Regions from separate parts of the Methylorubrum sp. GM97 genome, predicted to be linked through region 2. Evidence: predicted binding sites of a transcription regulator. Region 2 holds the regulator's gene; each other region holds the start of a gene.
The links. Region 2 encodes LexA, which represses DNA repair genes until DNA is damaged. Its sites were predicted from a motif close to TGTTCNNNNTGTGTTCNG; they were not measured.
Positions count from the first base shown of each region.

Region 1: a site for LexA is predicted at 7,349-7,366, ahead of MSPGM_RS01670 (LexA family protein). Genes of this name have one in related genera too.
Region 3: a site for LexA is predicted at 1,440-1,457, ahead of MSPGM_RS23710 (ImuA family protein). Genes of this name have one in related genera too.

Region 1 is NZ_AP025942.1:343,456-352,848, forward strand. Features, by position in the region: gene MSPGM_RS01620 (acyl-CoA synthetase) at 1-25, shown strand, start outside; gene MSPGM_RS01625 (glycosyltransferase family 2 protein) at 86-868, shown strand; tRNA gene MSPGM_RS01630 (tRNA-Ser) at 904-996, shown strand; gene MSPGM_RS01635 (DUF1254 domain-containing protein) at 1,369-2,817, opposite strand; gene MSPGM_RS01645 (alpha/beta fold hydrolase) at 3,858-4,856, opposite strand; one part of gene MSPGM_RS01650 (IS3-like element ISMex5 family transposase) at 5,001-5,920, opposite strand; one part of gene MSPGM_RS01650 (IS3-like element ISMex5 family transposase) at 5,920-6,184, opposite strand; gene MSPGM_RS01655 (hypothetical protein) at 6,236-6,517, shown strand; gene MSPGM_RS01660 (hypothetical protein) at 6,746-6,988, opposite strand; gene MSPGM_RS01665 (hypothetical protein) at 6,991-7,245, opposite strand; gene MSPGM_RS01670 (LexA family protein) at 7,386-7,841, shown strand; partial or broken gene MSPGM_RS01675 (DUF4113 domain-containing protein) at 7,888-8,564, shown strand; partial or broken gene MSPGM_RS01680 (hypothetical protein) at 8,931-9,325, opposite strand.
Region 2 is NZ_AP025942.1:5,234,422-5,243,814, reverse strand. Features, by position in the region: gene MSPGM_RS24270 (3-keto-5-aminohexanoate cleavage protein) at 1-562, shown strand, start outside; gene MSPGM_RS24265 (MFS family transporter) at 676-2,031, opposite strand; gene MSPGM_RS24260 (DUF1236 domain-containing protein) at 2,665-3,327, shown strand; gene lexA (transcriptional repressor LexA) at 3,493-4,215, shown strand; gene MSPGM_RS24250 (ComEC/Rec2 family competence protein) at 4,209-6,467, opposite strand; gene gltX (glutamate--tRNA ligase) at 6,635-8,059, shown strand; gene gltA (citrate synthase) at 8,535-9,393, shown strand, end outside.
Region 3 is NZ_AP025942.1:5,109,641-5,119,033, forward strand. Features, by position in the region: gene MSPGM_RS23695 (hypothetical protein) at 1-159, shown strand, start outside; gene MSPGM_RS23700 (peptidylprolyl isomerase) at 163-624, shown strand; gene MSPGM_RS23705 (response regulator) at 695-1,099, opposite strand; gene MSPGM_RS23710 (ImuA family protein) at 1,515-2,252, shown strand; gene MSPGM_RS23715 (DUF6504 family protein) at 2,167-3,669, shown strand; partial or broken gene MSPGM_RS23720 (error-prone DNA polymerase) at 3,776-6,978, shown strand; gene MSPGM_RS23725 (DUF4287 domain-containing protein) at 7,133-7,345, shown strand; gene MSPGM_RS23730 (patatin-like phospholipase family protein) at 7,571-8,596, shown strand; gene MSPGM_RS23735 (potassium channel family protein) at 8,760-9,393, opposite strand, start outside.

The sequences.
Region 1 (9,393 bases), 580 kb from region 2:
GCGGCTGGCGGAGGCCGCCGGATAGCCGCGCTTGTTCGCGCCAAATCGCGCCGGTACAGCGAAGGCCCCGCGCGCTTCGAGACCCATGGCCCCGCTCCCGATCTCCGTCTTCATCATCGTCAAGAACGAGGCCGACCGCCTTGGTGCGACCCTCGCGGCGGTGCGCGCCTTGGCCGACGACATCGTGGTGGTCGATTCCGGCTCGACCGACGGCACCCAGGCGCTCGCCGCCTCGCTCGGCGCCCGGGTGATCCACAACGACTGGCCGGGCTACGGCCGGCAGAAGCGCTTCGCGGAAGAGCAGTGCCGCCACGATTGGGTGCTCAACCTCGATGCCGACGAGGTAGTGCCGCCCGACCTCGCCGAGCAGATCCGCGCCGTCTTCGCCCAGGGCGAGCCAGCGCACGCCGCATGGTCCATCGCCATCGCCGAGGTTTTCCCGGGCGAGACACGCCCCCACCCCTGGGCCTACGTCCTGACCCCCGTGCGGCTCTACCGGCGCGACTTGAGCACCTACTCCACCTCACCGGTCCACGATCGGGTCGTGCTCGGCCCCGGCGTCACCACGGGGCGGATCAAAGGGCGCGTCCACCATTTCTCGGTGCGCTCGCTGGGCGACCAGCTCGCCAAGCTCAACCGCTATTCCGACCAGCAGGCCGACGATCTCGACGCCCGCGGCGTCACGATCCCGGCCTGGCGCCTCTACGTCGAGCTGCCGGGCAATTTCCTGAAAGCCTATTTCGGCCGCCGCCACTTCGTGCGCGGCGCTTACGGCTTCCTCACGGCGATGAACTACGCGATCTCGCGCCATCTGCGCGTGGCCAAGCATTACGAGCGCCGTGTCACAACCCCGCGCCGACCGGGTTGACCCGCCCCGCCGGAGCTTCTACAGCCAAGCGCAGTGGAGACGTGGCCGAGAGGCTGAAGGCACTCGTTTGCTAAATGAGCATACCCCTAATAAGGGTATCGAGGGTTCGAATCCCTCCGTCTCCGCCACTCTTTCTATTCGTCTGCAACACGTTGATTTAGCCCGTGTTTCTGATGTGCCGTTTCGGCATTTGTCCCTGAGTCGGCCTGCCACTGAAGGAGCCGTTCCAAGTGCGGGGAAAGGACGGGTTTGGCGCTCTGGCGTCCATTTGCCCGAGCGTCGTTCCTTCAAAGCACCGCGCATCGTGCGGCTACCCGCCCAGATCGATTCCCGACCTAGCTCCGCGCAAGCGCGGATCGCCGGGATGCCCGGAGGGTGCAACTCGGCTACGGCTCCAGGTCGGCGTTCGTGTACGCGTTTCGCACCGAACTCGGGTGCAACGCACAATCGTGGCAAAGAACTGACCCGCTCAGCTGACTATGCCGGTATTGCTGAGTGACTTAGAGAGAAGCGCTCGTGCTGCGCGTGACGGGCGGTGGCGACCACGATCCATTCAGCAGAGTGTCCTTCGGCCAGTAGGTCCGCATCATAAGAACAATGGGCCCAGACGGGGCTGGGAGCCAGTTCGATTCGTGATGCGCTCCCGGGCTCTCAGCTTGGATGAAGAGATCGACTGAGCCGTCCGGGTTGGCCTTAAGAGCGTCACGCGGGCTCACTGAGTAACGATTGATTGGATTATCGACAAAAAAGTAGTCTGCGTCATACATCGTCACAGACCAAAAGCCATTGACGGGCGGCAGCTCGCCTTCCGCAAACCTTATCACATACTTCGAGTTGCCATTCAGCTTGCGGCCGGCGGCATCGACCGTTGTGGTTGGGTAGACCGCATCCTGAGGTAAGTTGCAGCCGAGCCCGATCGCCGTGATTAGGGCACGCTGCAGGTAATCCTTACCGTAATCACCGCCGTCCGTTGTGAATGTCCACCCGTTCACGTGGCTGCCCGTATTCTTGAAGTGCTCCATGATGTGCGGGATAGCCTCCCTTGGCGCCTTGTCGATCGCCTCTCGGATAACAGGCGGCTGACTTGCCAGATCGAAGGGCTGACCGGGCACGATCCCAAGGGAGGCCATCTTAGCGACTGGAACTCCATCCGCGAGCGCCGGTGGGTTATCCTTCATCAGGGAGGCCAGCAAGTTGAAGTAGGTCGCCGCGTCCATGCGGTTGACCTGCTCGCGCACGGCCGTCTTCATATCGATGCTTGGATCGACCCGACCCGGAGCGGGCGTGTATGTCTTACCGGTCGCGCTCGCTGGGATAAGTCTGTAACGATCCTGCAACTCGTGCACAGCCGTGTAGTCCTCGGGCGTACCCGTGCAGTAGGTCCGGCCTAGGATCCAGATCAAATTGGTCGGTGCCTGGATCAGTTTGGCGCCAGACGGCACACTGCCGCTCCAGCCGGGTCCTGCTATGAAGTAGGTCTGCGGTCCAGTCCCCGTAGTGCGCTTGCCCGGCACGGCGAAGACATTCGTCCAGGCGCTCAGCATCGGCATGAGGAAATAGCGCCCGTTTTCCTCCGGGATGGTGAGGAGGTGGGGCTCTTGGCCCACGTCGAGGAAGGCGCTGGAATAGAGTGTGTCAGCATTCGGCGCGGTGACGGCGCGAAATTTGGCGTTCGGGTACTCCCGCATGCTGGCGAACTGGCCCATCGGAGCGCCCTTACCCTCAGGCGCGACCACGTTTGTGAGAACGCGCCGGGTCAACTCCATGGTAACGAGCGGGTAGCCGTAGATGTAGGCGTCTATTGCCAGTTCCAGCGGATCGGCCGCCGCTTGGCTGCCAATAATCGGTGCATCCTGCTCTGTGGCCCTCGCTCGGCTGATGGGTAGGCCTGCTCCGACGAAGGGGATTGTAGCGGCGCCTGCGGCAAAGATCCGTCGAGTGACGTTCATGTTCGCCTCCTGTGAGTGGCCCGTTGATTTCAGGCGCATCATGACAGATCTGATCTGCTACCTACTCGGCTAATAGGTCCACCAGCACCTGTCTTCGTTTAAGAAGCTTCGAAGCCAAAGTGGCACCAAGTTCTTAGCTGAAGCGAACACGTATCGAGGGATTAGCGGCACTGCTGCCCGCTGAAGAGACGGAGTCGGATCTCACCAGCGCCGGCCCCCGAATGCCCGAGGTCCATAGTATCCGCGTCGGTAGATCCCCACTGCGCGTGGGCCATACACCCCGCGTCGGACTCCAACCGCACCACGCGGACCGACACAACCTGCTCGATAAACACCACGTGCGCACACGGCCGCGTTAGCCTCCGTCGGAAAATACGCCATGAGGCCCGCAAAGATACCAACGGAGACCAGGATGAGCTTCATGACAAGCTCCCAGCACGCTGCCAGCTTGGCTGCCCGGAGAGCACCAAACCGAATCAAGGTAAAAAATTACTGTATCATTGCAGCGTACAGCTGCAATGTCATTTGCAATAACCAATAGCTTGGCCGGATTGGGCAGGCAACGAACGCCATTTTATATCGATCTGGGCCGGCGCACCTGTACGAGCAACTATGTGTTTGAGCGGAATACGTTGGCAGGCACATAAGATGAAGCGCATTCGAGGGACAAGCCCTGCGCCAGTAAAGCATGAGTGTTACATCGAAAGCGCATGACTGGAGGCAGGAAGCATCTACTAATGATGCAATAAGCCGTGCGCAGATTCTGGGCTGTAGGTCCGCTTCTTTATCAAGATCGAACGTCGAGGCGGCAAGCCGAACGATCTGTAAGGGATCGCAATCTCGGAATTTATGAGAACTGGCGGAAGGTCCGAGTGGGGTGGAAAGTAGGAATCGGATGAAGCTGCCGTAACGGACAACAGCGCCATAGTGTCGCTGCAGACTATGTGGCGGAAGCGACCGGTGATGTCCTCGCCCCTGACGAGGTCGCTGCCACCGGGCTACACATCGATCAAGCGACGGCGCTTTGAGATGGAAGCTCCTCAAGGGATCTTGGCCGGCGACCTCTCTGCCGCTCGATCGATGGCTCTGATCACCTGTTCGGGCGAGAGGTGGTGGATCATGTGACCCATGCCCGGAACAGCGACGAACTCGCTGTTCGCCACCTCACTGTGCAGCCGCTCGGATTGGCGGCCAACATCCACTATCTGATCTTCCGCACCCGTGATGATCACCACCGGCAACCTCAGCTCGCGGTAGTGCTGCTGAAGCTCGACGGCGACCGGCGTCATCAGGGCGGCGTCTTCGGCAGCCGCACGCAGCTGTGAAGGCCGGAGCATGAGCGCTTTCGGGAACAGCTTGTCGAAGCGCTCTGGTACCTCGGCCGGCGCAAACATAGCCTTAATCAGGCTCGGCAGGATCAGGCGCGAGATCACTGGTGACACGGTATAGCGCATCACATCTCCGATCACTGGGATTGCCGGTGGAGAGAACAGGAAGACGTCGGCGCGCAGCGTTGGGTAGTAGTAGCCGGAGGCCAGCACGAGGCTCCGCACGAGCTGCGGAGCCTGGAGCGCAAGGGCCACCGCGACCAAGCTGCCCCATGAGTGTCCAAGCACCACCGCCTGTGACACGCCGAGACGGTTCAAGGCTGCTTGGTAGAGCCTGGCATGAGCGCGTGGCGTCCAGAGCGCCCGTGGACGCTCGCTGTAGCCGTAGCCGGGCCGGTCGATGATGATCACGCGGTAACGCTCGGCGAGCTCGTCAACAATGCCGCTAACAAGGAAGTCCTCGGCCATAGTGCCGTTGCCGTGGATGAGGACCAAGGGTTCGCCTTCCCCACGCTCGATGTAGTGCAGGCGCACACCGTTCACCGTTATGAAGCGGCCAATGGGCGGGTAGCGATCCTCCGCCTCACGCGCCTTCGCGGCCGAGTAGAGCGCCGTGATCCCAAGGGCAGCTGCCGAGCCGATCAGGGCAGGAGCTAACCAGCCCCGACGGTTGCGGGCGGGGCTGACATCTTGAGCGCTGTCGTCGTGCATGCATCCTCGCTTGATCAGTGAGGAAACCGAGAACCTGCGGCTTGTTCCGCAGACGGCAGTGCTGAACGCTACGCTGATGCCTTAGCCACGAAGGGCTACCGACCCCACGGTGATCGGCCCCCACGCGGTGGTCCAAGTTCTAAGTTAGTGCAGGGTCGGCCTTTGCTCCACGGGTCGCTTGGCCGGCGGAGCCGACCGAGTGAGCGCAGCCGGCCAAGCGGTGAAGGCCGGCACGAACACCTCCGGGGCCGGTGGTCGGTAGCCGAGCGAGGCGTGCGGGCGCACGCTGTTGTAGTGTAGACGCCAACTCTCGATCACGATCTGCGCCTCCTTGAGCGTGTAGAAGATCTCACCGTTCAAAAGCTCGTCCCGTAGTCGTGCGTTGAAGCTCTCGACGTAACCGTTCTCCCATGGCGAGCCGGGTGCGATGTAGGCTGTTCTGGCGCCGACACCGGTGATCCAGGCCTGCACGGACTTGGCGATGAACTCCGGACCGTTGTCCGAGCGGATATGGCTGGGCACGCCGCGCAGGATGAACAGGTCGGACAGCACGTCGATCACGTCCGCCGCCTTCAGCTTGCGTGCGACGCGGATCGCTAGGCACTCCCGCGTGAACTCATCGACCACGTTCAGCATCCGGAACTTGCGGCCCTCGTGCGTGCGGGCTTCGACAAAGTCGTAGGACCAGACGTGATCGCGACGCTCCGCCCGCAATCGCAGGCAGGAACCATCCCCGTCCCAGATGCGGCCGCGCTTGGGCTGCCGAGACGGGACCTTCAGCCCCTCGCGCCGCCAGATCCGTTCGACCCGCTTGTCGTTGACGAACCAGCCCGCCGCCTTCAGCAATGCACCGATCTTCCGGTAGCCGTAGCGCCCGTACTGGCGAGCCAGTTCCACGAGGTCGGCTGTCAGCGCGGCCTCATCCTCTCTTCCCCGCGGCACCTTGCGCTGCGTCGAGCGATGCTGCCCGAGCGCCCGACAGGCGCGGCGCTCGGAGACGTCTAGGACGTTCATGACATGCGCGATGCAGGCGCGTCGGCGCGCGGGGCTGGTCAGTTTCCCCGAGCGGCCTCCTGCAGGATCAGCTTGTCGAGGGTGAGATCCGCAATCGCCTTGCGCAGCCGCTGGTTCTCAACCTCCAGGTCCTTCATCCGTCGAACCTGATCGCTCTTCAGGCCGCCGTACTCCTTGCGCCAGCGGTAGTAGGTCACTTCCGTCACGCCGATGGCCCGGATCGCCTCCGCCACGCTCTGGCCCTGCGAGACCAGAACATCCACCTGCCGCAGCTTGGCGACCACGTCTTCCGGCTTGTGCCGCTTCGTTCCCATCTGTCCGTCCTCATCTGGCTCAAAAGCCATACCTCAGGGCGGACCACTTCAGTGGGGGCGGATCACTTCTTCTTCGACTTCACGCCCGGTGAGGATAAGATCCAGCTGAACGCAACCGCTTTCGGGATCGGTACCGCTGTCAACCAATTCGTTACTGGCGTGAGCTTCATCGAAGGCCCTGATGTCACTTCGGCGGCGCCGACGGTGCTCTACAACAAAGATAGCGGCTATCTGTTATACGATGCGGACGGCACCGGTGCAGCCGGTCCGTCTGTGCTCGCTCTCTTGAACGGCACGCCGACCCTTCACGCCTCCGACTTCATGTTCTACTGACGCGATCCTGCAACATCAGTTGGAAGGTCAGCGCTGAGAGCTGACCCGCCGAACTCCCCATCAGCCCCAGCCCCGCCCGGCTCAGCCGCGGCGGGGTTTTTCGTATCAGACTCTCGCCGCCGCGAGCATCCGCTTCCGTACCTCGGCCATGCGGTCGTCATCGCTGGCGCCGGCCTCCGCAGCCTGTTCCCCGACGGTCTCGTAGATCTCCCGTACGGTCGCCTCAGATCAGAAAGGCCACGGCTCCGGCTTGTCCTCGGCGGAAAACCGCTCGCCGGGAGAGATCAGCGGCAGGATCTCGTCGAGGGCCTGAGGCAAGCGGATCGTCTTGCCCGCCGCAGTGATGAAGGTCTCGTTGTGCATCAGGTCGGTGTCGCTGACCGCCTGGACGCTGGAGACGCGCAGGAGGTGGCGGCAGCCGTCGCCGTCCTGAACCTGCAGGTAGGCCCCGACCCGCCGCACCCTTTCCATGGTCAGGCCGCCTGCAGGCTTTCGGCAAAATCGTCAGGCACGTCGCCGTACTGGCCGAGGATCGTCGCGCGTTCTAGTTCGCCCGTCTCGTCGTCGGCCATGATCTGCAGGGCGGCCGTCCCTGGCATGCGCGTCGCCATCGCCTCCGCCCGCTTCATCGCACCGCTGCTCGTCGGTGAGACCTGCCGTTCGCCTGGGAGCAGCCGCTTCCGCTTCAGCACGAAGGTCTGCACGAGGAAGGTCGTCTTCATCGCCATAGCCGATTTCCCTCACCAAGCCCCGATTAAGCGTTGTCCACGTTTTCCACAGGGCGGCACGGTCACGTTTTCGCTCGCGTTGACCCGGAACCGCCGGACTGCTTGTTCTCTTTTCGTTCTGACCCCAGGGAGAGCACAGCGTGAGCCTGTTTCGGGTCGATGAGCTAACGGACCAGGGCTTCTCCACCGTGCGTGTGCCGCGGATGGGGCCGTCGCTCTGCGCGGGCTTTCCCTCACCGGCCGACGACTTCCCCGAGAACGCCCTCGAGCTGCCGCGCTGGCTCGTGCCGAACCCGCCGGCTACCTTCCTCTGGCGCATTGCCGGCGACTCGATGCGCGATGCTGGGATCTTCGACGGCGATCTCGCCTGCGTCGATCGCAGCCTGAAGCCCGGCCACGGCAGTGTCGTCGTGGCGGCCGTCGATGGCGAGATGTCGATCAAGCGCATGGTGGTCGAAGGCAACCGCGCGCACCTCTCTTTCGATAAATCCGAACTCCCCATCTACGCACTGGAGGAACTGGCCGAGGTCAACGTCTGGGGCGTGGTGCGCTTCACCATCCGCTGGCACATCTCCCGCGCTGGCCAAGGCCGATGAGCAGCGCCGAGGCACGCCTGCGCGACCGGATTGGAGGTGGCCGCGCGTGTCCTGCCTCGGGCTTGAACTCGTGCCGGCCCGGCGCAAGAGCTGCGCTGTGACGCGCTCATTCTCCGGCCGGGTGACGGAGCGGGCCGAGTTGGGGCAGGCGGTCGCCGCGCACGCGGCTCGGCTCGGCTCGGCTCGGCTCGGCTCGGCTCGGCTCGGCTCGGCTCGGCTCGGCTCGGCTCGGCTCGGCTCGGCTCGGCTCGGCTCGGCGAGAAGCTGCGGCGGGAAGGGCTCGGTACCAACCACATCACGATCTTCTATCACACGAGCGAGCACGACCGCGGCGAGCCGATGCGCTCGATCTCGACGGTGGTGACGCTGCCGGAAGCGACGAACGACACGCTGGCTCTGATCCCGGCGGCGCTGCACGGCGTGGCGCGGACTTGGCGTGAGCAGGGCTGCCCACCCTGGCGCTACTCGAAGGCCGGCGTGGTGACGGTTGACCTCGTGCCGCTGGCGGCCTCGCAGCGGGCGCTGATCGGCCGGTTCGACCGCGAACGCTCGACACGAGTGATGGGTGCAATGGACGCTTGCAACGTCCGCTTCGTCCGCGGCAGCGTCGTGCCGACGCGGGCCAGGCTAGCGCAGCAGCGGCGCACATGGACGAAAAAGTTTGAGATGCGCACGCAATGCTACACGACGCAGGTGGACGAGCTACCGGTCGCGCAGGCCTGATGAGGATGTTTCCTAACTGATGGCGGAGATTGCATCATCGCGGCCAACGACGCGGGGCAAACACGCAGCACTCATCACTCGAAGCCCACGGTGAAAATTGCGATCCCGAGCGCAGAGAGACCTGCCCATACAATGCTGGCGTGACGATCGCTCGAAGCCATCATCGTGGCGCCCGATGCGAATGCAACCATGAGCAACAGTCCAACCACGGCACCTGCCCTGCAACGTACTGCTGGGACCACCATTGGCATTCTGAACATATAATTCATTCACAAAGGTGAGAACATCGTCCTGTCCGCTGAGGTGCTGCAAGGCGCACCGAACTGTACGCGAGGTGCGTGGCTCGCGTGTCGCCAGGGGCTTCGGTTATTTCCCTTCGCGACGGGCCGCGAATTCCCAGACCGCATGCGGGTCGGTGCGCCGGCCGTATTCCGGTATCCGCTCACATTGCCAAATTGGATCCGGCTCGGCTCACTGCCGATCACCTTATGCCCGCCGGTGATCATCACCCCGCACCAGTCGATGTGGAGCGTGCCGTGCTGGGGGTGGACGCCGAAGATCTGTGGCGCGGTCCAGCCCAGGCGTACGGCCTCGGAGCCAAAGCGCTCGATGAAATTAGTGCAGGCCTGGTGGATGTTCGCCCAGGCGGTGGCGCCGAGATAGCCGCACGGTGAGGAGGTGGGGCGCAGGGCGTCGAAGGCTTTCCGCCACTCGGCGGACCCAGGCGGCAGCAGATCGGGCGCAAGTTCGGGAAGGAGCATCACGGCTGCCGGCTGATAGCGGGGCCGACGGCATAGGGTGGCCGGGTTGCTTCAGGCTTACCGGCCAA
Region 2 (9,393 bases):
CGATCCGGTGGAGCGGGGCGCCTGCCTGATCCATCGGCCGGACATGGCCTCGCTGACCACCGGCTCGGTCAATTTCGGCGAGGGCGTCTACGAGAACCCGGCAGCCTCGTTCACGGCGCTCGGCCGGCGGATGCGGGAAGAGGGCGTACGCCCGGAGATCGAAGTGTTCGACCTCACTCACATCCACAACGCGCGCCGTCTCGTGGACGAGGGCGTGATCGGCGCCGAGCCCCATCTCCAGTTCGTCATGGGCATCCGCAACGCGCTGCCACCCGACCCGCACCTGCTCGACATCCTGCTGGCGGAGACCCGACGCCTGCTGCCGGGCGCGACCTGGGGCGCCTTCGGCATCGGCCGCTTCCAAAGCCCGGTGATGGGCTGGGCCGTGTCGCGGGGGGCGCAGGGCGTGCGCACGGGCCTGGAGGACAACGTGCGCCTCTCGAAGGAGCGGCTCGCCGATGGCAATGCCGACCTTGTCCGTCTGGCCGCCCGGATCTGCGCGGAGCACGGCGCCCGGCCGGCGACGCCGGCCGAGGCGCGGGCAATCCTGCGCCTCGGCTGAGCTCAAGGCACCGCCCCGAGCGGTGGCTCTCGGCGTTTCGAAAAAGACGATGCGCCAACACGAGGCGAGGGTGTCGTTCCGGATCAATGTCCGGAACGACACCCTCGCGCCGATCAGGCCAGAACCGGGCTCGTCTTGCGTCCCAGCGCCTCCTCCACGGTGCCGTCCCCGTCGAGATAGCCGTGGCGCTTCGGGTTCGGCATCACCAGTGAAGCGATGAACGAGATCGCCAGCATCACGGCGACGTACCAGAAGAAGCTGGTCTCCGCGCCGACATGCTTGAGCCAGAGCGCGACCGCCTCCGCCGTGCCGCCGAACAGTGAGTTGGCCACCGCGTAGGACAAGCCGACGCCGAGCGCCCGCACCTGGGTCGGGAACAGCTCCGCTTTCACGATGCCGCTGATGCCGGTGTAGAAGCTGATCACGACGAGCCCGGTCATGATGAGGCCGAAGGACAGGACGGGATCGGTGGTGGTGCCGATGGCCGTCATCAACGGCACGATCATCACCATGCCGAGGCCGCTGAACAGCAGCATGTTCGTCTTCCGGCCGATCCGGTCAGAGAGCCAGCCGAAGAAGGGCTGGATCGCCATGTAGGCGAACAGTGCCACCGTCGTAATCTGCGACGCAGTCACCTTGTCTATATGGGCGGTGTTGAAGAGGTATTTCGGCATGTAGGTCGTGAGGGTGTAGAACGACAGCGACCCGCCGGCCGTATAGGCCAGCACCACGGCGAAGGCCCGCCAGTGCTTGAGCAGACCGGAGAGTGTTCCGGCTTCCTTCGAATCCTTGTTCTCCGCGCTCATTGTCTCGGAGAGCGAGCGGCGCAGGAACAGGGCAACCACGGCGGCCAGCGCACCGATCACGAAGGGAATGCGCCAGCCCCAGGCCGTGAGTTGCTCGGCCGTCAGCACGCTCTGGAGTACGACGAGCACCAGCGACGCGAGCAACTGGCCGCCGATCAGCGTGACGTACTGGAACGAGGCGAAGAACCCGCGCTGCCCCTTGGTCGCGACCTCGCTCATGTAGGTTGCGCTGGTGCCGTACTCGCCGCCGACCGAAAGGCCCTGCACCATGCGCGCGATCACGAGAAGAACCGGCGCGAGATGGCCGACGGTCGCGTAGGTCGGCAGCAGGGCGATGGCGAGCGAGCCGCCGCACATCATCAGCACCGAGATCATCAGCGAGGTCTTGCGCCCGAGACGGTCGGCGATGCGCCCGAACAGCCAGCCGCCGATCGGCCGCATGAAGAAGCCCACCGCGAAGACCGCGGCCGACTTCAGGAGCTGGCCCGTGTCGTCACCCTCCGGGAAGAACACCGGGGCGAAGTAGAGAGCGAAGAAGGCGTAGCAGTAGAAGTCATACCACTCGACGAGATTGCCCGATGAGGAACCGACGATGGCCATGATGCGGCGGCGGCGGTCGGCGGCCTCGTCGAGCGGCGGCGCGGCAGCGCTGGTGTCCAGCATGCGTTTCCCCTGATTGTCCGGCCCGCGAGCGGCCGTGAGCCCTTATCAGAGGCCGGTATCTCACCGACACCGGCCCCACGCCGACGCGGTCGGCGGCCATTCCATGACAGATGCCGGAGAACGTTGCGCTCCCACGCTTAGAGCGTTGGACTCACCGAGCCCATCGCCCCCGCGCTCCGGGACGGCAGCTGGCATATCATACCGGCCACCGTATCACGGCCTTCCGCCCGCGAAGGAGCGGGCCCGGCGCAGCAAGCGTGTTGGCTCAAGTGCGATACTGCCGTCCGAGTTTTGCCAAGCACATCAACGGTTACGTTCCGGACTGCCGGCAGCCGTCACCGTATCCGTTCGTGCATCGCCGCGATTGCTCTGAACAAACAACCGGATGGCATCCGCCGGGAACGGTTTTCCGAGGGCTGCCGTTGCGTCCCTAGCTTCGGCACCAGGTCGGTCGCTGAGAAAAGACAGGGACGGAACATGACGAAACTCTTTCGCAGTACGGCGACGGCCGCAATTCTGATGTTAGGCGCGGCGACCGCACTCGCTCAAGGCGGCGGCGGCGGTGCTGGCGGCGGCGGGGGCCCCGGCGCTGGAGGTGCCGGCGCTGGGGGTGCTGGCGCTGGAGGTGCCGGGATGGGCGCAGGCGGTGCTGGTGGTGCCGGCGGAGGCGCTGGCGGCGTGGGCGGCGGTGCGGCCGGCGGAGCACGGGGCGGCGCGGGCGAGGCCGGCGGCGCTGGCGGTGCCCGTGGCGGCGCCGATGTCGGCGGCGCTGCCCGCGGCGGCGAGAGCGGCGGGGCGGCACGCGGCGGCGAGGCGGGAGAGCCGGGCGCCCGTGGCGGGCGCGAGGGCGGCCCGGCCCGCGCCGAGCAGCCGAGCGAGCGCGGCAACCGCGAGTCCGGGCAGCCCGACCGCAGCGGCGCGGGCGAGCGCGGTGGACGGGATGGCCGTGACGGGCCGGGCGAGCGCGGCGGCCGAGATGCTGCGGGTGAACGCGGCGAGCGCGGTGGTCGCGGCACGGCCGTCGAGGCACGGGGCGCCTCGAGGAACCTGAGCTCGACGCAGCGCACTGAGTTCCGCCAGTCGATCTCCCGTTCCAGCGTTCGCGCCGTCACGAACGTCAACTTCGCCGTCCGCGTCGGCACGGCGATCCCGCGCTCGGTCTCGCTGCACCCGCTGCCTCCGGCGATCCTCTCGGTCGTGCCGGCCTATCGCGGCCTGCAGTTCATTCTCGTCGGGGACGACATCGTCATCATCGACCCCGACACCTACGAGATCGTGGATGTGATCCCGGCCTGATCCCGAGGCACGGCACGACGTGAGAGGCGGCGGGGCGACAGCTCCGCCGCCTCTGTCGCTTCCGGAGGGATGCTTGCGGAACAGGAGAGGAACGTCTAGGCTGTTCGTGCTTTGTTTTCAACGATTCTGCGGCGCCCCCGGCCCGCGGTCGACAGCAGGTGCCGCATGCTGACCCGCAAGCAACTCGAACTGCTCCAGTTCATCCAGCAGAGGATGCAGGAGAGCGGTGTGCCGCCGTCCTTCGACGAAATGAAGGACGCGCTCGACCTGAAATCCAAATCCGGCATCCACCGCCTGATCATGGCGCTGGAAGAGCGCGGGTTTCTCCGCCGTCTGCCGAACCGGGCGCGGGCGATCGAGATCCTGCGCATGCCCGACATGCCGGCGGCCAAGCCCGCATCGTCCGAGCCGCGTCGCTTCACGCCGAGCGTGGTCGAGGGCGGTCTTTCGGCCAAGCCCGCCGCGCCGAAGCCTCCCATGCTTCAGGCCCATGACGGCAAGGGCCAATCGGTGATGGTGCCGGTGATGGGCCGGATCGCTGCCGGCGTGCCGATCTCGGCGATCGAGAGCCAGAGCCATTCGATTTCGATGTCCCCCGACTTCCTGTCTGGTGGAGAGCATTACGCGCTGGAAGTGCGCGGCGATTCGATGATCGAGGCCGGCATTCTCGATGGCGACCTCGTGGTGATCCACAAACAGGAGACCGCCAACAATGGCGACATCATCGTCGCGCTGATCGACGACGAGGAGGCGACCCTCAAGCGCCTTCGCCGCCGCGGCTCGTCGATCGCGCTGGAAGCTGCCAACCCGGCATACGAGACCCGCGTGCTCGGGCCCGATCGGGTGCGCATCCAGGGCAAGCTCGTGAGCCTCGTGCGCCGTTACTGAGGATTTTCGGAGGGCGGCGGGTCTGATGGATCCGCCGCACTTGGATCATTGGAAGGTTGGGGGCCCGCCTCAATTGCCGGCGTCGCCGCGCTGGCAGGCCGGGGTTGCCAGGGCTTCGGCTGATCGGCCCCGCGGGCGGTGACGATTTCAGGCCCTTCCGTTCCGAGGCGGATCGCCGTGGCGCCCCGCACCGCCAGGAACGTCCGGTCGGCGATCAGCGGTGCGGCGCAGCCCGGCGGGGCACGCAGTCGGGTGATGAGGATGTCGGCCCGGGCGCAATCCTCCGCGAAGGCACGCTTGTCCATGACGAGAGCGACGGCGCGCCCGTCCATCGCCGTGAGGGTGCAGCCGATCCGGTCGCAGCGCGGCCCGGCGGCGCCAGTGGCGGCCTCCGGAGGGCGCCCGTCGCCATCGGCCTTCAACCATTGTTCGAGCACGAAGCCGGGCGGGCGTCCGAGAACCACGAGGCGCCCGTCCTTGCCGCGGACCGCGGCGCCGGCCCCGTCCCGGTCGATATAAATGTCGTAGCGGATCGGGCTCGCGGCGAGGGCAATACCGAGCCCCGCCGGCACGAGGGCGAGGAGACGCAGCCGCGACACGGGAAGTGTCGCCAGCAGCAGGGCGGCGGCGAGCAGCATCAGGGCGCCCGTTCCGAACGCGGGCAGCACGACGTTGGCTTGCCCGAACCCGGCGATCCAGGCGGAGATGTCGAGCATGCCGCGCACCGCGAGCCCCATCAGCCACCAGACCGGACGGTCGAGGGCGAAGGGGTAGGCCAGCATTCCGAGTACCGCCGCGGGCATCACCGCGAGCGAGACGAGCGGCAGCGTCAGCGCGTTGCCGACGAGGCCGAAGGGCTGCACGGTCTGGAAGTGGTAGGTCGCGAATGGCGCGGTGGCGAGTTGCGCCACCAGCGTCGTGGCCAGCGTTCCGACCACCGCCTTCGCCACCCAGGACGCGGACCGCGCGATCCGCGACGAACTGTGGGTTCGGAAAACCCGCCCGTCGATGAGCGGCGCACAGGCGATGAGGCCGGCGACCGCGCCGAACGACATCTGGAAACTCGGACCCAGCAGCGCCTCCGGCTCGCGGGCGAGCGCCAGGATCGCCGCGAGGGCGAGGTTGCGGAGACTGAGCGCCGGGCGATCGACGAGAATCGCGCCGAGCATCACCAGCGTCATGATCAGCGCGCGCTCGGCGGCGACGTCCCAGCCGGAGAAGGCGCAATAGGCGGTCACGCCCAGCATCGCCGTCCCCGCCGCGATCTTCTTGATGGGCCAGGCGAGGGCCAGCATCGGCACCAGGGCGAGCCCGGCCCTCACCAGCCAGAATACGACGCCCGCGGCGAGCACCATGTGGAGCCCGGAGATCGAGACGACGTGGTAAATCCCCGCCGCGCGCAGCACGTCGTTGGTCTCGTTGGAGATCAGTCCGCGCTTTCCGGTGACGAGGGCCGCCGCCACCGCGCCGGCCTGTCCGCCGATCGCGTCGGTGATGCGGCGGGTGAAGGCATTGCGCGCCGCGTCGATGGCGGCGGTCAACCGCAGCGACAGGGCCAGAGGCTCGGCCGGCGGCCCGACCTCGACCTTGCCGACCAGCGAGCCCACGGCGCCGATCCCGCGAAAGTAAGCGTCGCGCGCAAAGTCGTAGCCGCCCGGCCGCACCGCCTCCGGCGGCGGCAAGAGGCGGGCGGTGGCGCGGATGGCGTCACCCGGCCGCACGGCCTGCGCGGCACGGTAGGAGACCCGCACCCGGCGCGGGCGGCTTTCCGCATTGAGATCGCCGAACCGCTCGACGCGCACGATCAGCCGCGCGCCGCCCTCGCGCTCATCGAGCCCTTCAACGAGGCCGACAAGCGGCGCGATGGTCACGCGGGTCAGCACCGGCCCCGCGACGGAGGCGACCCGCCAGACGCCTGCCGCGAAGCCGAGGAAGACGGCGGCGAGGCCGAGCATCAGCGCGAGCGCCACTGGGCGCGCCCGCAGCAGCGGCGTCACCGAAAGGCAGAGCCCCGCCGCGATCAGCGGCGCGGCGAGGGAAGGCTCTCCATCGGTCGCCGTGAAGAAGACGAGAATGCCGGCCCCGAAGGCGACGGCGAGCCAGGGAAACAACCGCCGCTGCTCGGCTTCGCGGGCGACGCTGCCGCGCAAGCCGTCGCGCGCGGCCTGCCAGAGCTGCGCGGGGGCGGGGAGGCGACCGGCGAGGAGGGCCGGAACGGCCCCGCGCATCGCCCTGCCGCCGCCCCCTGCCATGTGCCCTGCCTCTACCCCGCCGCGCTCGGAGACCTGCGATGCCCGCGCGATGGGCAGCCATGACGAATTCTTAACGCATCGGCTCGCTCGTGCTACACGCCCGCCGAGACCGGCCGCAGCCGCACGCGCGCCATCCCGCACTTTTTGAAGAAGCCTCCCAGCCGCCGATGTCGTCACCGGTCGTCACGCGCTTTGCGCCTTCACCCACGGGCTTCCTGCATATCGGGGGAGCGCGCACGGCTCTGTTCAATTGGCTCTACGCCCGCCGCTTCGGCGGGCGGATGCTGCTGCGCATCGAGGACACCGACCGGGAGCGCTCGACGCAAGGGGCGATCGACGCGATCCTCGACGGGATGCGCTGGCTCGGCCTCGATTGGGACGGGGAGGTGATCTACCAGTTCGCCCGCGCCGAGCGGCACCGCGAGGTCGCCGAGAGCCTGCTCGCCTCGGGCAACGCCTATCACTGCTATGCCAGTGCGGAAGAGCTGACGCAGATGCGCGAGACCGCCCGCGCCGAGGGCCGCGCCCCGCGCTACGACGGCCGCTGGCGCGACCGCGACCCGTCCGAGGCGCCGGCGGGCGTGAAGCCGGTGATCCGCCTGCGCGCGCCGAGCGAGGGCGAGACCGTGGTCGAGGACGCCGTGCAGGGCCGTGTCACCTGGGCCAACCGCGATCTCGACGACCTCGTGCTGCTGCGCTCCGACGGTACGCCGACCTACATGCTCGCCGTCGTGGTGGACGACCACGACATGGGCGTCACGCAGGTGATCCGCGGCGACGACCACCTCACCAACGCCGCGCGCCAGAGCCAGATCTACCGGGCGCTCGGCTGGGACGTGCCGGCGATGGCGCATATCCCGCTCATCCACGGGGCGGACGGCGCCAAGCTGTCGAAGCGCCACGGCGCGCTCGGCGTCGAGGAGTACCGCGACCGCGGCTATCTCCCGGCGGCCCTGCGCAACTACCTCGTGCGGCTCGGCTGGAGCCACGGCGATCAGGAAGTGTTCTCCACCGAGGAGATGATCGCCGCCTTCGACCTGAAGGCGATCGGCCGCTCGGCGGCGCGGTTCGACTTCACGAAGCTGGAAAGCCTCAACGGGCTCTACATCCGCGGCAGCGCCGATTCCGTGCTGGTGGATGCGATCGACGCGATCCTGCCGGCCCGCGGCCCCGAGCGCGGCCTGCCGACCGCGCTGACGCCGGATCTGCGCGAGAAGCTCGTATCGGCGATGCCCGGCCTGAAGGAGCGCGCCAAGACGCTCGTCGAACTCCTCGACAGCGCCTACTACCTCTACGCCGCGCGTCCGCTTGCCCTCGACGCCAAGGCCGAGGCCCTGCTTGCGGGGGACGCGCCCGAGCGGCTGCGCGCGCTCCTGCCGGCGCTCGAAGCTCTCCCGGACTGGAACGCGGCGACGACGGAGGCTGCGGTGCGCCAGTTCGCCGACAGTCAGGGGGTCAAGCTCGGCCAGGTCGCTCAGCCCCTCCGGGCGGCGCTCACGGGGCGCGCCACCTCGCCGCCGGTCTTCGACGTCCTGGCCGTGCTCGGCCGCGACGAGGCGCTTGCCCGCCTCCGGGATCGCCTGCCGGCCTGAGACGGCCACGCGACGGATCCCCGCAGAGAACATCCGGGTGCATCGGCTCAGCTGGTGCACCGCGTGCCGTCTCGGCGCGCTGATGGGCTTCGTGGCGCCACGAATGACAATCCAGCGCGAATGACAGCCTGACCTTGCGACGGCGGCCCATCGTCGGGGCGAGGGCGGGAAAGTCTTGCCTGGACGCGTGTTTCAGCGTCATCTTCGCTCTTGCAGAGCGTTCGAAATCGTCGAGAGCTGGATGAGCGAACGGGCCGGATCCGATTTCATCCCGTTCGCGGAGTGACAGATCCAGCCTGTTTTTCGCATATGCGAAGAGGCCGGGAGCAGCCCACCGTTGCTGGGCGCCGACCGATCCGCTAACCCGGTGCTTCAGTGAGCGGGCGCAGTGCTCTGCTGCGGCGCCACAACGGGGCGGGAGGCGTTGCCTTCCGGTCCAGTGCTGTTCCCGTCGCAGGAGAGGGTCCGCGATCCCATGAGCGCTTCCGCCAGCACCATCATCGTGGGCGACAAAAACGTCGAATTGCCCATCAAGACTGGAACGATCGGCCCCGACGTGGTCGATATCGGCAAGCTCTACGCCCAGACCGGCAAGTTCACCTTCGATCCGGGCTTCACCTCGACCGCCTCCTGCGAGTCGAAGATCACTTATATCGACGGCGACGAGGGCGTGCTGCTCTATCGCGGCTACCCGATCGAGCAGCTCGCCGAGAACGGCGACTTCCTCGAGACCGCCTACCTGATGCTGTTCGGCGAGCTGCCCAGCTCGGCCCAGAAGGCGGATTTCGACTACCGGGTCACGCGCCACACCATGGTGCACGACCAGATGAACCGCTTCTTCCAGGGTTTCCGCCGCGACGCGCACCCGATGGCGGTGATGGTGGCCTGCGTCGGCGCGCTCTCGGCCTTCTATCATGACTCGACCGACATCTCGGACGAGTCGCAGCGGATGATCGCCTCGCTGCGCATGATCGCAAAGATGCCGACGCTGGCGGCGATGGCCTACAAGTACACGATTGGCCAGCCCTTCGTGTATCCGAAGAACGACCTCGACTACACGTCGAACTTCCTGCGGATGTGCTTCGCGGTTCCGTGCGAGGAATACGTCGTCAACCCGATCTACGCCCGCGCGCTGGACAAGATTTTCATCCTGCACGCCGACCACGAGCAGAACGCCTCGACCTCGACGGTGCGTCTGGCCGGCTCCTCGGGCGCCAACCCGTTTGCCTGCATCGCGGCCGGCATCGCCTGCCTGTGGGGCCCGGCCCATGGCGGCGCGAACGAAGCGGCGCTCAAGATGCTCATGGAGATCGGGCATCCCGAGAACGTGCAGA
Region 3 (9,393 bases), 120 kb from region 2:
GGCGATACGAGGGCCCGGGACATCCTGATTCGGGCGACGCGCGACGCGATCGCCCGCTGCACGCCGGTCCGGGTCACACCGGCTCTCGGCGGAGCCATCGCGGGGCGCCCCCTGGCGCTGCGCTTCATCTACGACGGACCCAGAGGACAGGGAATTTAACTCATGGCAGAGACGAACGAGACCATCGTCCTGGAGACCACCAAGGGCCGCGTCGTCATCGCGCTGCGCGCCGACCTCGCCCCCAACCACGTCGAGCGGATCAAGACGCTGACGACCCAGGGCTTCTACAACGGCGTGCCGTTCCACCGCGTCATCGACGGCTTCATGGCCCAGACCGGCGACCCGACCGGCACCGGCTCGGGCGGCTCGGAGCTGCCCGACCTCAACGCCGAGTTCAACGCCGAGCCGCATGTGCGCGGCACCTGCTCGATGGCGCGCACCAACTTCCCGCACTCGGCGAATTCGCAGTTCTTCATCTGCTTTTCCGACGCACGCTTCCTCGACCGCCAGTACACGGTGTGGGGCAAGGTGATCGAGGGCATGGAAGTGGTCGACACGATCAAGCGCGGCGAGCCCGTGCGCGATCCGGACCGGATCGTGAAGGCGACCGTCGCGGCGGCGTAAGGCTGTTTTTCCCCCTCTCCTCGCCTGCGGGGAGAGGGGGCATCTGATGGCGCGATGAATTGGCCGCGGCTCAGCCTTCCGGCGGCTCCCTGAGCCCCGCGGCCTCTTCGAGCCAGGTCAGGATTTCCGGGGCCCGCCAGGGCTTGGGCATGAAGGTCGCGGTGACGCGCAGGTCGCTCGGCTGGTCGCCCGCGTCGCCCGAGGTCAGCAGCAGGCGGATACGCGGCCACGTCACGCCGATGATCCGTGCGAGTTCGAAGCCGCCGATCGTGCCCGGCGTGCGCACGTCCGAGAACACGACGTCGATCCCGTCGCCCCGCTGGTGCAGGATGTCGAGCGCACGCTCGGCCGTCTCGGCCTCGATGACCTCGAAGCCCTTCTCCTCCAGCAGCTCGGCCGCGAGGTAGCGCTCGTCGGGTTCATCCTCGACGACGAGAATGACGGGCCGGCGGCCTGTGGGTCGTGCGTCACTCATGACTGGTCACTCATGACCCTGATTAATCTAGAGGGCTCGCGGGAAAAACGCAGATTGCGCATCCCATACGATAACCTCCGGCAAAGTCCCCGGCAGACAATACGATAGAACGGTGGGGGCAAACGTCTGTCGTTCATGGGCAACAGCGCCTGGATTTGTTGCGCTCAAGTCGGGTCGGCATGCGCTTTTGCGTGAGATAAGCCGTCGCACCCGCTTTGCGTGCAGGGCTTGATGCGTCGCCGACTCCATCAATCCGGGGTCAAGGGTTTGGTCGGAATAAAATCCGCATTTTCAACAGGGATGGCAACGCGAGGGCGGTTGACGGGTTACAGCTCAGGTGCGTTCACTGTTTGTTCTGAGCGACACCCTCCCGAGCCCCTGAACCCGCACCCATGCCCCTCCCCGATCTCCCGACGTGCCGACGCTGGATGCGCTTCGCCGCCTGACGGACCGCACCGGGGCCGGCAGCGAACCGGCGGATTCGCGCGCCCTCCCCTTCGGGGTGACGGGGCTCGACGCGGCTCTGCCCGGTGGCGGGCTGGCCCTCGGGGCGCTCCACCAGATCCATGAGGGCGGCCCGCGCGGGCGCTACGCCGCTAGCGCCGTGCTGTTTGCCGGCGGCATCCTCGCCCGGCTCGACGGGCCGGTGCTGTGGTGCCTGCACAGCCGCGATCTGTTCGCTCCCGCGCTCGCCCGGGTCGGGCTGCATCCCGACCGGGTGGTCTATTGCGAGACGTGGCGGGATGCCGAGGTGCTGCCCGCCATGGAGGAGGGCCTGCGCCATCGGGGGCTGGCCGGCGTCGTCGGCGAATTGACCCGCATGACGCTCACCCCCTCCCGCCGGCTCCAGCTCGCGGCGGAGGGCTCGGGCGTCACCGCGCTCGTCGTCCACCGCCTCTGCGCGGGGGAGGCCGTCGAGCCGGAGCCCAGCGCCGCGCGAACCCGCTGGCGGGTGGCGCCCGCCCCTTCGGAAGGAACGAACCGTCGAATGGGCCGGCCGCGCTGGCGGCTCGACTTGCAGCGCTGCCGCGGTGGGGCGCCGGGGGCTTGGATCGTGGAGGCTTGCGATGCGCAGGGTCGTCTCGCTGTACCTGCCGTCCTGGCCGACCGACCGGCTGCGCCGGAGCGGGTCCAGCACCGCGCCGCCGGATGAGCCCCTTGCCACCGTGGCGCAGGACGGTGCCCGGCGCCTTCTGGCCGGCGTGGACGCCGCCGCCCGCCGCCTCGGCCTGCGGCCGGGGATGAGCGCGGCCCATGCCGGGGCGCTGGTGCCGGGCCTGCACCTCGTCCCCGCCGATCCCGAGGCGGATGCGGCGGCCCTGGCGCGGCTCGGCCTGTGGTGCCAGCGCTACGCGCCGATCGTCGCCCTCGACCCGCCCGATGGGCTGGTGATCGACATCACCGGCGCCGCCCATCTCCATGGCGGCGAGGCGCCCCTGCTCGCCGATCTCTCCGCCCGCCTGGAGCGGACGGGCATCACGGCGCGGCTCGCGCTCGCCGACACGCCGGGCTGCGCCTGGGGGCTGGCCCGCTTCGGCGAAGGGGGCATCGTGCCGCCGGGCGACGCGGCGCCGGTGCTGGCCCCCCTCCCGGTGGCGGCGTTGCGGCTCGGCGCCGAGGCCGTGCGGGCGCTGCAGGATGTCGGCCTCGCCCGCATCGGCCAACTCAGCGACAAGCCGCGGGCGGCCTTGCGGCTGCGCTTCGGCGCCGAAATCCTGTTCCGGCTCGACCGGGCGCTTGGGCACGCGCCGGAGCCGCTGACGGCGCTCGCCGCCCCCGAGACCCCGCGCGTGGCCCTGCGCTTCGCCGAGCCGGTCGGCGCCCGCGAGAGCCTGGAACGGGTCGTCGCCGACCTCTGCGCCCGGCTCGTGCCGGAACTGGAGCGGCGCGGCCTCGGGGCGCGCCGGCTCGACCTCGTCTTCGTCCGCGTCGATCGCCTCGATCAGGCGATCCGAATCGGCACGGCGGGGCCGAGCCGCGACGCCACCCACCTCGCCCGGTTGCTCACTGAGCGCCTCTCTCTGATCGATCCCGGCTTCGGCATCGAGGAAGCGGTGCTCTCCGCCTCGCGGGTCGAGCCCCTGGCCGAGCGCCAGAATTCCCATCTCGCCGCCGGCCCGCAGGCGCCGGATCTCGCCGCCCTGGTCGATACCCTGCTGGTGCGCCTCGGCGCCGCCCGCGTCTACCGGCTGGCACCCGTGGAGAGCGACCTGCCCGAGCGGGCGGTGCGCCGCGTGTCGGCTCTGGCCGCCCCCCTCGGCGCGCTCTGGCCCACGGACCTGCCGCGCCCGGCTCGCCTTCTGGCGCCGCCGGAGCCGGTCATGGCGATGGCCGAGATCCCCGATGCGCCGCCGCTGTTCTTCGTCTGGCGCAACACCCGCCACCTGATCGCACGGGCCGACGGGCCGGAGCGGATCCTCGGCGAATGGTGGGTGGCGGACGCGGAATCCGAACTCACCCGCGACTATTATCGGGTGGAGACGGAGGCGGGCGAGCGCTTCTGGCTGTTCCGCGACGGCCCGATGCAGGCGAACGGGCGCTGGTGGCTGCACGGGCTCGGCGAGGCGTGACACCGACCCGCGATGATCCATTGCGGGTCGCCACCGCGACTGCGGGGCGGCGGGCGTCCGCCGGACGCATCGCGTCTGACCTTGGTCGGAAGCGATGCAACTCAGCATGAGCACGCCGGAGCTTCAGGTCACAACGCATTTCTCTTTCCTGCGCGGCGCCTCGAGCCCGGAGGAGCTTTTTTCCGCAGCGAGCTTGCTCGGCATCCCGGCGCTTGGCGTCACCGATCACGGCTCGCTGGCCGGAATGGTCCGCGCGCATCAGGCGGCGAAGGTCACGGGCGTGCGCCTCGTCGTCGGCTGCCGGCTCGACCTCGACGATCTGTCTTCGCCGCTGCTCGTCTACCCCACCGACCGGGCCGCCTACGGCCGGCTCTGCCGCCTGCTCAGCCTGGGCAAGGCCAGGGGCGGCAAGGGCCGCTGCCGCCTGACATGGCGCGATCTCGAAGAGTGGCAGGAGGGGTTTTTTGCAATTTTGCTCGCCGAGCAGCCGGGACCGGCGCTTCCGAACGACCTCGCCCGCTTCAAGGGCTTGTTCGGCGCCCGCGCGTCCTGCGCGCTGACGCGCCGCTTCCGGCCCGACGACGCCGACCGGCTCGACGCTTTGGCCGCCGCCGCCCGCGCCGCGCGAGTGCCCACCGTCGCCACCGGCGACATCCTCTACCATGTCGCGGGCCGGCGCCGCCTACAGGACGTGGTGACCTGCATCCGGCTCGGGCTCACCATCGACCGGGCCGGGTTTGCCAAGGAGCGCCACGCCGACCGCTTCCTCAAACCCCCGGCCGAGACCGCGCGCCTGTTCGCGCGCTTCCCCGAGGCGCTGGCGCGGGCGGGCGAGGTCGCGGCGGCCTGCCGCTTCTCGCTGGACGACCTCGCCTACACCTATCCGACGGAAAGCCGCGAGGACGGGCTCTCGCCGCAGGAACGCCTGGACGTCCTGACCTGGGCCGGCGCGGCACGGCGCTATCCAGCCGGCGTGCCGGAGGCGGTGACGCGCCAATTGCACCACGAACTCGACCTGATCGGGCGGCTGGCCTACGCCCCCTACTTCCTCACGGTCGAGTCGATCGTCGCCTTCGCCAATCGCGAAAAGATCCTGTGCCAGGGGCGCGGCTCGGCGGCCAATTCCGCGGTTTGCTTCTGTCTCGGCATCACCTCGATCGATCCGACGCGGCAGAACCTGCTGTTCGAGCGCTTCGTCTCGGAGGCGCGCCGCGAGCCGCCCGACATCGACGTCGATTTCGAGCACGAGCGCCGCGAGGAGGTGATCCAGTGGATCTTTCAGACCTACGGCCGCCACCGCTCCGCGCTCACCGCCATCGTCAGCCGCTTCCGCTCGCGGGGCGCCTTGCGCGAGGTCGGCAAGGTGATGGGCCTGCCCGAGGACGTGACCGGCGCGCTCAACCGCATGACCTGGTCCTGGAGCAGTGAGGGCGTCGGCGAGCGCGAATTGCGCGAACTCAACCTCAACCCCGACGACCGGCGCCTGCGCCTGACGCTGGCGATCGCCCGCGAGCTGATCGGCACGCCGCGCCACCTCTCCCAGCATCCCGGCGGCTTCGTGCTGACCCTCGACCGGCTCGACGAGTTGGTACCGGTCGAGCCGGCGGCGATGGCCGACCGTCAGGTCATCGAGTGGGACAAGGACGACATCGACGCCCTCAAGTTCATGAAGGTCGATGTGCTCGGGCTCGGCATGCTCGGCTGCCTGCGCCGCGCCTTCGATTTGCTGGCCGAGGTCAAGAACGATCCGCACGACCTCGCCTCGATCCCCTCAAAAGATGAGCCGACCTTCGCGATGATCCGGCGCGCCGACACCCTCGGCGTCTTCCAGATCGAGAGCCGCGCGCAGATGGCGATGCTGCCGCGGATGAAGCCGAAAGAGTTCTACGACCTCGTCATTGAGGTCGCGATCGTGCGCCCTGGTCCGATCCAGGGCGACATGGTCCACCCCTATCTGCGCCGCCGCGAGGGCCTCGAAGAGGTGACCTACCCGACGCCCGAGTTGAAGGCGGTGCTGGAGAAGACGCTCGGCGTGCCGCTGTTCCAGGAGCAGGCGATGCAGGTGGCGATGGTCGGCGCCGGCTTCTCGGCGACGGAGGCCGACGAGCTGCGCCGCTCCATGGCGACCTTCAAGTTCACGGGCGGCGTCCACCGCTTCCAGAACCGCCTCGTCGAGGGCATGGTCGCCAACGGCTATGCCCGCGATTTTGCCGAGCGCACCTTCAAGCAGCTCGAGGGCTTCGGGTCCTACGGCTTCCCCGAGAGCCACGCCGCCTCCTTCGCGCTCCTGGCCTATGCCTCCTCGTGGATGAAGTGCCACCATCCCGACGTCTTCTGCGCCGCGCTGCTGAACGCGCAGCCGATGGGCTTCTACGCCCCCGCCCAGATCGTGCGCGACGCCCGCGCCCACGGCGTCGAGGTCCGCCCGCTCGACGTGAATTTCTCGCAGTGGGACTGCACCCTGGAATCGCTTGGCTCGGGCCGCAAACTGTTCGCGGTGCGCCTGGGGCTACGCCTCGCGAGCGGCTTGGCCGAACGGGATGGGCAGCGCCTCGTGGCGGCACGCGGCGGGCGCCCCTTCGCCTCCCTGCCCGAACTGGCGGACCGGGCCGGCATCCCGGCAGCCAGCCTGACCTGCCTCGTGCGGGCCGACGCGTTCCGCTCGCTCGGCCTCAACCGGCGCGAGGCCGCCTGGGCGGTCAAGGCCCTGCGGCCCGATCCCCTCCCCCTCTTCGCCGCCCTGTCCGCACCGATACAGGCCGAGCCGGCGCAGACGGCGGAGCCCGCCGTATCGCTGCCGGCGATGAGCGCGGGCGGAGAGGTCGTCGCCGATTACTGCGCCAACGGCCTTAGCCTGCGCGCCCACCCCCTCGCCTTCCTGCGCGAGACCCTCACCACTCTGGGGGCCCGGCCCTGCGCAGCGCTGGAGCGGGTGGGCAACGGGGGGCGATCGTCGTCGCCGGGATCGTACTGATGCGCCAGCGGCCGGGCTCGGCCAAGGGCACGATGTTCATGACCCTGGAGGACGAGACCGGCATCGCCAACCTGATCGTCCGGCCCGAGCTGTTCGACCGGCAGCGCCGGGTCGTGCTCGGCGCCCGGCTGATGGCCTGCCGCGGGCGGGTGCAGCGGGTCGGCGACGTGATCCACCTCGTGGCCGTGGAGCTGTTCGATCGCTCCGGCCTGCTGCGGCGGATCGGCGAGGAGCCGATTGCCCTGCGCACCGGCCGCGGCGACGAGACCGGCCAGAGCGTCCGACCCGATCCGCGTGAGGCCGCGCTGCCGGTGCGGGCACGGAATTTCCGGTAGGCTCGAAGCGCGATTGGCCGATCCTGCTAGGAGCCTCCTTTGGACCTGGACGGGCGTTGACGCGCAATCCGTATCACTCTGTAGATAGCTCTGTGGTGCGGGCCGTCTGTGACCGAACCGCACTCAGTCCGCATCGCCCGGAGCCCGTCTCGACGTGTCTGCTGAACCGATCAAGGGCCCGGCCTCATACTTTCCCTCCATCGAGAAGACGTACGGGCGTCCCATCGGCGAGTGGCAGGAGATCGTGCGGAAGAGGCTGCCGGCCAAGCACATGGACTTGGTCGCGATGCTGAAAGCCGACCACGGAATGGGTCACGGACACGCCAACGCGATCGTGGCCCACGTCCTCGCGGCGGAACGGAAGTGACCCCTCTTCGGTCGCTGTCCGCCCTCAACACGCCTGCGCGCATTCAGGCCGGCTGGACTTTCATCCGAGGCGCCGTTCCTCGCCAACCGCGACGGCTTACCGGTCGCTGATCGAACAGGATGGCCGGCCGCCGGGTTAGTCCGAGCGCGAGGGAGGCCACGATGATCCTGCGAACGGGCGCGGTCTGGCTCGGTCCACCGCGAAGAAAAAAGGTCCGTTCCGTCGATGCAGACAGTCCCCCAACCGCGCGACACCGCCATCGTGTTCGGCGGCGGCAACGCGCTCGGTGCCTATCACGCGGGCGCCTTCGAGGTTCTGCAGGCCCGCGGCATCCGGCCGGACCGATTGGTGGGCGCCTCCATGGGGGCCGTCACCGGGGCGATCATCGCCGGCAACGCGCCGGAGGACCGGATCGAGCGGCTTCACCGGTTCTGGAACGAGGCGACCCTGCATACCGGCCTCACCGGAACCGATTTCCTGAAGCCGCGGCAGTACTATAATGCCCTCCACTCGCTCCTGACGCTGGCCTGGGGGCGGCCCAGCATCTTCACGCACCGCTATCCCGGCCTGTGGTCGGCCCTGCCCTGGGTGCCCAACGACGTCGCCCTGTTCGATCATAGGCCTCTGCGCGCCACGCTCGAGCGTCTCGTCGATTTCGAGCGCCTGAACCGGGCCGAGATCCGGCTCACCATCGCCTGCATCGACGTGGCGACCGGCGAGGAGGTGTTCTTCGACAACACCCGCCAGACGATCCAGCCCGAGCACATCCTGGCCAGCGCCGCCCTGCTGCCGGCCTTCCCGCCGGTCGAGATCGACGGGCGGATGCTGTGCGATGCCGGCTACACCAACAACCTCCCCCTCGATCCGCTGTTCGAGCCCGAGCCGACCCGCGACATGCTCTGCATCGCCCTCGACCTGTTCTCGCTGCGGGCCGATCGGCCGCGCTCGCTCGACGCGGTGCTGGAACGGGCTAACGATCTCATCTTCGCCAGCGCCGCCCGGCGCGCGGTGACGGGACTGGCGCGCAGCTACGCCCTGCGCGAGCGGCTCGATCCGGACGGTCCCGCCGCGATGCTCTTGCACATCGTCCATCAGGCCGGCGCGGACCAGCTTGCCTCGAAAAGCTTCGACTTCTCCCCCTCCTCGATCCGCGACCGCTGGGAGGCGGGTGCCCGCGATATGGAGCGGGGCCTCGCCCGCCTGGCCGAGCTGCCGACTTCCGGCGGGCGCTTCCACTACGAGTGCCCGTGAGGGCCGGGTGCCGACAAGCCATTGCCCCGAACGGTAAAATCTGATTTTCGAAATGATTCTTCCGGCTTGCAACGCGTCGGCTTAACCGTGCGCGGGGCCGCTGCCGGCCCCTTGCGGATCACCCATCATCCCGCATTCCGAGCGTTTGCAGGCGGCCTGGAGCTCAGTCGTCCCCCTCGTCGGGGATCTTCATCAGGTTGCCGCAGGCCTTGCAGTGCACGGCGTCGGGCTCGTGGCGTTGCAGCCCGCAGGCGTCGCAAGGGAAGCGCACTTTGTAGGGACGGAACACCACCTGAGCGAGACGGAAGAACAGCGTTACGCCGCAGATCATCACGAAGACCGAGAGCAGCCGCCCGGTGGGTCCCGGTAAGGTGATATCGCCGTAGCCCGTGGTCGTCAGCGATGTCACCGTGAAGTACAGCGCATCGATCGGCGTCTGGATGGCCGGGTTGGTGTTGTGCTGCGTCGCGTAGACAATACCCGTCATCGTGAAGACGAACACCACTAGGTTGGTGGCCGCCAGAATGACATCTTCGTTGCGGCGGAACAGCTTGCTGTCCTTCCGCAGTCGCTCCAACAGATGGTAGGTGCGCAGCAGGCGCAGCGTGCGCAGAATGCGCAGGAACCCGATGCCCTCGACCACCACCGGGGCGAGGAACGAGGCGATCGCGATCACGTCGGTCCAGGTGCTCAGGTGCAGGAACTCGCGCGCGGGGGCGCGGCTGATGCTGAGGCGGGCGGCAAAATCGAGCAGCACGCATACGCCCAGCACCAGGTCGCAGGCGATGATCCAGGGC